3 regions of the Kineococcus arenarius subsp. arenarius genome follow, and region 3 is predicted to be linked to each of the others. Evidence: predicted binding sites of a transcription regulator. Region 3 holds the regulator's gene; each other region holds the start of a gene.
The links. Region 3 encodes HrcA, which represses chaperone genes, less so after heat shock. Its sites were predicted from a motif close to GNTNGCACTCGGNNNNNCCGAGTGCNANC; they were not measured.
Positions count from the first base shown of each region.

Region 1: groES (co-chaperone GroES) is a predicted target of HrcA. The motif match lies at 1,252-1,280, and genes of this name have one in related genera.
Region 2: groL (chaperonin GroEL) is a predicted target of HrcA. The motif match lies at 1,257-1,285, and genes of this name have one in related genera.

Region 1 covers NZ_JBJLSE010000004.1:48,431-50,693, reverse strand. Annotated here, with positions in the region: gene groL (chaperonin GroEL) at 1-706, opposite strand, end outside; gene groES (co-chaperone GroES) at 800-1,096, opposite strand; gene ACRYM0_RS02365 (THUMP-like domain-containing protein) at 1,334-2,263, shown strand, end outside.
Region 2 covers NZ_JBJLSE010000037.1:16,696-18,958, forward strand. Annotated here, with positions in the region: gene groL (chaperonin GroEL) at 1-1,073, opposite strand, end outside; gene ACRYM0_RS10925 (YceI family protein) at 1,428-2,018, shown strand; gene ACRYM0_RS10930 (cold-shock protein) at 2,043-2,246, opposite strand.
Region 3 covers NZ_JBJLSE010000025.1:5,514-7,776, reverse strand. Annotated here, with positions in the region: gene dnaJ (molecular chaperone DnaJ) at 1-897, opposite strand, end outside; gene hrcA (heat-inducible transcriptional repressor HrcA) at 938-1,981, opposite strand; gene ACRYM0_RS08510 (DUF3097 domain-containing protein) at 2,113-2,263, shown strand, end outside.

The DNA.
Region 1 (2,263 bases), on a different contig from region 3:
CCAGCAGCGGCAGCAGCTCGGTGACCGTGGAGATCTTGCCCTGGTGCACGAGGACGTACGCGTCCTCCAGCACCGCCTCCTGGCGCTCGGCGTCGGTCACGAAGTAGGGCGAGATGTAGCCCTTGTCGAACTGCATGCCCTCGGTGAAGTCCAGCTCCAGCGCGGTCGTGGAGGACTCCTCGACCGTGATGACGCCGTCCTTGCCGACCTTGTCGAAGGCGTCGGCGAGCAGGTCGCCGACGGCTGGGTCCTGCGCGGAGATCGTGGCGACGTGGGCGATGTCGCCCTTGCCGTCGACGTCGCGGGCGAGCTTGAGCAGCTCGTCGCTCACGGCCTCGACGGCCGCGTCGATGCCGCGCTTGAGGGCGGACGGCGCCGCACCGGCCGCCACGTTGCGCAGGCCCTCGTGGACCATCGCCTGCGCCAGCACGGTCGCGGTGGTGGTGCCGTCACCGGCGACGTCGTTGGTCTTGGTGGCGACCTCCTTGGCGAGCTGCGCGCCGAGGTTCTCGTACGGGTCCTCGAGCTCGACCTCGCGGGCGATGGTGACGCCGTCGTTCGTGATCGTCGGCGCACCCCACTTCTTGTCGATGACGACGTTGCGGCCACGGGGCCCCAGGGTCACCTTGACGGCGTTGGCGAGGGCGTCCACGCCGCGCTCCAGGGAGCGGCGGGCGTCCTCGTTGAACGAGAGCTGCTTGGCCATGTGCGTGTTCCTTCCAGATCTCTTGGCGGCAACGGCGGACGCCCCGGCCGCCCGGTGTCGCCGGGCGCCCGGGGCGTCAGGTCCTGCTGCTGCTTACTTGGCGACCTTGGCGAGGACGTCGCGCGCCGAGAGGATCAGCAGCTCGTCGCCGCCGTACTTCACCTCGGTGCCGCCGTACTTGGAGTAGATGACCTTGTCGCCGACGGAGACGTCGACGGGGACGCGGTTGCCGTTGTCGTCGACGCGACCCGGACCCACGGCCAGGACCTCGCCCTCCTGGGGCTTCTCCTTGGCGGTGTCCGGGATGACCAGACCGGAAGCGGTCGTCTGCTCCGCGTCGAGCGGCTTGACGACGATGCGGTCCTCGAGCGGAGTGATGGAGACCGACACTGAGCGGCCCTCCCCTTCTGCGTACTCGGTACGGATCTGGCGTACTGGTGGGTCGGCTGCGAGGGTGGTGCCCGCCCGTCGTCGCGGGTGCCGGGCGGCACCGTCTCGCGTGCTGGCACTCCCTTCGGGGGAGTGCCACCGACGCTGCGACAGAAGTTAGCACTCCCACTGCCCGAGTGCCAGGGAGCGCCCCCGCTCGCGCGACCGCGCGGGTGGGGTGCTGGCACAGTCGGGCGGGTGGACCCCGCCGACGTCGCCGCGCTGACCTCCCCCGCCGGGCGCGCCCTGCTGGACCTGATCGCCGCCGCAGGCCCGGCCGACCCCCTGGTGCTGGGGCAGCGGCTGCGCCGCGAGGGCCACGAGAGCGCCCTGGTGGCCCTGGCCATGACGCAGGCGCGGCTGCGCGAGCGCGCCGCCGCCAAGCTCGGCCCGCGCGCGCACGGCCTGCTGCTCACCGCCGCCGGGGTGGAGCAGGCCACCCGCGCCGTCGTGGCCGCCGAGCACGCCCGCCGCTTCGCCGGCGCCGGGGTGCGGCGGGTGGCCGACCTCGGCTGCGGCATCGGCGCCGACGCCCTCGCCCTGGCCGACGCGGGCCTGGACGTGCTCGCCGTGGACGCCGACCCCGGCACCGCCGCGGTGGCCGCGGCCAACCTCGCCGGGCGCGCGCAGGTCCGCTGCGCCGATGTCACGGCCGGCGTCGTCGACGAGCTCGGGCCCGGCGACGGGGCCTGGTTCGACCCGGCCCGGCGCACCGCCGGCGGGCGGCGGCTGTTCGACCCCGAGGCCACCTCACCGCCGCTGTCGTTCGTGCTGGCCACCGCCGCGCGGGTGCCGGCCACCGGCGCCAAGCTCGCCCCCGGCCTGCCGCACGAGCTGGTGCCCGCCGGCGCGGAGGCGCGGTGGACGTCCGTGGACGGCGACGTGGTGGAGGCGGCGCTGTGGTGCGGGCCGCTGGCGCGGCCGGGCGTGGCGCGCAGCGCCCTCGTGCTGCGCGCCGGCGAGCGCTTCGAGCTGGACGACGGCGACAACCCCGTCCCCGCCGTCGGCGCCGTCGGCGCCCACCTGCACGAGCCCGACGGCGCCGTCGTGCGCGCCGGCCTGGTCGGCGCGGTCGCGCGGCTGCTCGGCGGGCGCCTGGTGGACGAGACCATCGCCTACGTCACCACC
Region 2 (2,263 bases), on a different contig from region 3:
TAGTCGGAGTCGCTGCGCTCGATCTCGGCGCGGATCTGGGCCACGCGGCCGGCGATGGCGTCGGCGTCGCCGGCACCCTCGACGATCGTGGTCTCGTCCTTGGTGACGACGACCTTGCGGGCGCGGCCCAGCAGGTCGAGGTCCGCGGTGTCGAGCTTGAGGCCGACCTCCTCGGAGATGACCTGGCCACCGGTGAGGATGGCGATGTCGCCGAGCATGGCCTTGCGGCGGTCGCCGAAGCCCGGGGCCTTGACGGCCACGGACTTGAAGGTGCCGCGGATCTTGTTGACGACCAGGGTCGCCAGGGCCTCGCCCTCGACGTCCTCGGCCACGATCACCAGCGGCTTGCCGGACTGCATGACCTTCTCCAGCAGCGGGAGCAGGTCCTTCACCGTGGAGATCTTGGAGTTCAGGATGAGGATGTACGGGTCCTCGAGCTCCGTCTCCTGACGCTCGGCGTCGGTGACGAAGTAGGGGGAGATGTAGCCCTTGTCGAAGCGCATGCCCTCGGTGAGCTCGAGCTCCAGGCCGAAGGTGTTGCTCTCCTCGACGGTGATGACGCCTTCCTTGCCCACCTTGTCGAGGGCCTCGGCGATGAGCTCGCCGATGGAGGCGTCACCGGCGGAGATGCCGGCGGTCGCGGCGATCTGCTCCTTGGTGGTGACCTCCTTGGCGGCGGCCACGAGCTGCTCGGTCACGGCCTCGACGGCCTTCTCGATGCCGCGCTTGAGGCCCATCGGGTTCGCACCCGCGGCCACGTTGCGCAGGCCCTCGCGGACGAGCGCCTGGGCCAGGACGGTCGCGGTCGTCGTGCCGTCACCGGCGACGTCGTCCGTCTTCTTCGCGACCTCCTTGACGAGCTCGGCCCCGATCTTCTCGTAGGGGTCCTCGAGCTCGATCTCCTTGGCGATGCTCACACCGTCGTTGGTGATCGTGGGGGCGCCCCACTTCTTCTCCAGGACGACGTTGCGGCCCTTGGGGCCGAGCGTCACCTTGACAGCGTCGGCGAGCTGGTTCATCCCGCGCTCGAGACCGCGACGGGCCTCTTCGTCGAAGGCGATGATCTTGCTCATGCCTGGTGTTCCTCCCAGAAGACGGGCGGTGGGCGGCCGGAGCGGTGCCCGCGACGGACGACCGGCGGCGACGGGGTCACGTCCCCCGCGCGACCGGCCTCACCGGTCCGGCCCGGAGCTTTCGCTCCCGGGTCGAGGTGCTGCTGGTGCTGTCACTCTCGACTCGAGAGTGCCAACGCCAATGTTGGCACTCTCCCCCTCCGAGTGCAAACCCCCTGCGCTCCGCCCCGCCGACGCGTCGGCGGGCACGCCCGGTGATTGAGGGCTCACCCGTCCGGCGTCTGGTGGCCTCGGCGAACCGCTGCGACCCTGGTGACGACCGCCCCACCACCCGGGGACGACCTGAGGAGAGACGTGTCCGAGCTGCCGCTGCGGATCCAGGCGCTGAAGACGCGCCGCACCGACGACCTGTCGGGCGAGTACCTGCTGGACCCCACCCACAGCCGCATCGGCTTCGTCACCCGGCACGCCATGGTGACCAAGGTGCGGGGGCAGTTCGCCCGCTTCGAGGGCCGCGCCCACCTGGACTTCGCCCGGCCGGCGGCCTCGAGCGTGCAGGTCGCCATCGAGGTGGCGAGCATCGACACCCGGGAAGCGCACCGCGACGAGCACCTGCGCACCAACGACTTCTTCGACGCCCCGGCGCACCCGCGCATCGTCTTCCGCTCCACGCACGTCCACCCCCTGGGCGGCACGGACTACCGCGTCACCGGGGACCTGACGATCAAGGCGACGACGCTGCCCGTCTCGGTGGACTTCGAGCACACCGGCGCGGCCAGGGACCCCTTCGGCACCACGCGCCTGGGCTTCGAGGGCTCCACGAAGATCAACCGTCGCGACTGGGGCGTGGAGTGGAACGCCCCCCTGGAGACCGGTGGCGTGCTGGTCTCCGAGACCGTCGTGCTGGAGTTCGAGATCTCCGCCGTGCCGGCGACCGCGGACTGAGCGCGGCCGCCGACGGCGGGCGGCTCAGAGGCCGCGGACGTTCTCGGCCTGCGGGCCCTTCTGGCCCTGCCCGACCTCGAACTCGACGCGCTGCCCCTCCTCGAGGGAGCGGTAGCCGTCGGCGGCGATCGACGAGTAGTGCACGAAGACGTCGGCGCCACCGTCGTCCACGGTGATGAAGCCGTACCCCTTCTCGGCGTTGAACCACTTCACGGTGCCCTGAGCCATTGCGTTCTCCTGGGTGG
Region 3 (2,263 bases):
CTGCGCGCCGGGACGGACGTCGACCTCCTCGGTGCCGTCGAGGGTCTCCAGCGGGATGGAGGCCCCCAGCGCGGCGGCCGTCATGGGGACCTCCAGCGTGCACAGCAGGTCGTCGCCGCGGCGGGTGAAGACCGGGTGCGGGCGCTCGTGGATCTCCACGTAGAGGTCGCCGGGCGGGCCGCCGGCGGTGCCGACCTCGCCCTGGGCGGCGAGCTGGATGCGGGTGCCGGTGTCCACGCCGGCGGGGATGCGGATGTTCAGCGGCCGGCGGGCGCGCACCCGCCCCTCCCCGGAGCACTCCAGGCACGGGGAGGGCAGGACGGTGCCGAAGCCGTGGCACGTCGGGCACGGCTGGCTCGTCATGACCTGGCCCAGCAGGGAGCGCACCACGCGCTGCACCGAGCCCTGCCCGTGGCAGATGTCGCAGGTGGCCGGCTGGGTGCCCGGCTGGCAGCAGGTGCCCTTGCAGGTGGGGCACAGCACGGCGGTGTCGACCTGGATCTGCCGCTCGCCGCCGAAGGCGGCCTCGGCGAGGTCGACGTCGACGCGGATCAGGGCGTCCTGGCCGCGCTGGGTCCGGCTGACCGGGCCGCGCCCGCCGCCGGTGCCGCCCTGGCCGAAGAAGGCGTCCATGATGTCGGAGAAGCCGAAGCCCTGACCGAAGCCGCCGCCGGGCCCGCCGGGCCCGCCGGGCCCGCCGCCGCGGTCGTACTGCGCGCGCTTGTCGGGGTTGGACAGCGTCTCGTAGGCCTGGGAGACCTCCTTGAACTTGTCCCCGGCGTCCGGGTCGGAGGTGACGTCGGGGTGGAGCTTGCGCGCCAGCTTGCGGTAGGCGCGCTTGATGTCCTCCGCCGAGGCGTCCCTGCTGACGCCCAGGACGTCGTAGTAGTCGCTCACGAGGTGCTCAGGTCTCCCGTTCGGTGGTTCGTCCGGTCGGTCACTGGGACAGGATGCGCGAGACGTAGCGGGAGACCGCCCGCACCGCCGCCATCGTGGTCGGGTAGTCCATGCGGGTGGGCCCCAGCACGCCCAGGCGCGCCAGCACCTCCCCCTCGCCGTAGCCGCTGGTGACCACGGACGTCTCCGGCAGGCCGAGGTGGAGGTTCTCCGCCCCGATGCGCACGGTGAGGGCGCCGCTGTCGCCGCCGCCCTCCTCGGCCATCTCCTGCACCAGCCGCAGGAGCACGACGTGCTCCTCCAGCGCCTCCAGCACGCTGCCGAGAGAGGCGGCCAGGTCGTGGGCGCCGGAGCGCACCAGGTTGGCGGTGCCGGCGATGACGACGCGCTCCTCCAGCCCGGCGCTCAGGCAGTCGCCCAGCGCGGCGACGACCTCGGCGGTCACCGCCATCTGACCGGGCGGGCTGGTCTGCACGACGGCGGTGAGCTCCTCGCGCGCCTGCTTGAGCCGCTTGCCGGCCACGGCCGCGTTGACGCGGTCGCGCAGCACCGCCAGGGCCTCGGGCAGCGACTCCACGTCGGTGGCCGAGCGCACGTCGACGACGCGCTGCTCGACGCGGCCGGTGTCGGTGATGAGCACCAGCAGCGCGCTGCGCCCCCCGACCGGCACCACCTCCACGTGCCGCACCGCCGCGCGCGAGAGCGAGGGGTACTGCACGACGGCGGCCTGGCGGGTGATCTGCGCCAGCAGCCGCACGGTGCGGTCCACGACGTCGTCGAGGTCCACGGCGCCGTCGAGGAAGGCCTGGATGGCGCGGCGCTCGGCCGGTGACATGGGCTTGAGGTTGGCGAGGCGGTCCACGAACAGGCGGTAGCCCTTGTCGGTGGGGATGCGCCCGGCGCTGGTGTGCGGCTGGGCGATGTACCCCTCCTCCTCCAGCACCGCCATGTCGTTGCGGATCGTGGCCGGGGACACGCCGAGGCGGTGGCGCTCCACCAGCGCCTTGGACCCCACGGGCTCGTGGGTCGAGACGTAGTCCTCCACGATGGCGCGCAGCACCGCGAGCCTGCGGTCGTCGCTCACACCCACCTCCGTCCCCGCCGTTCCTGGCACTCGTCCTGGCGCTCGTCCTGGCACTCGCCGAACCCGAGTGCCAAGTCTACGCCGAGCGCGCCTCCACCGCGCCGCGCGCACCGCTCGTTAGCGTGCCGCGGGTGAGCCCCAGGCACCCGTCCAGCGACCGCTACGGCAGCGACGTGCTGTCCGCGAACCCGCACCCGCAGCGGCCGGTGCACCGCGAGGAACCCGCCGTGCGCGGCCTCGTCGTGGAGGACGTGGAGACCGGCTGGGTCGGTGCCGTGGTGC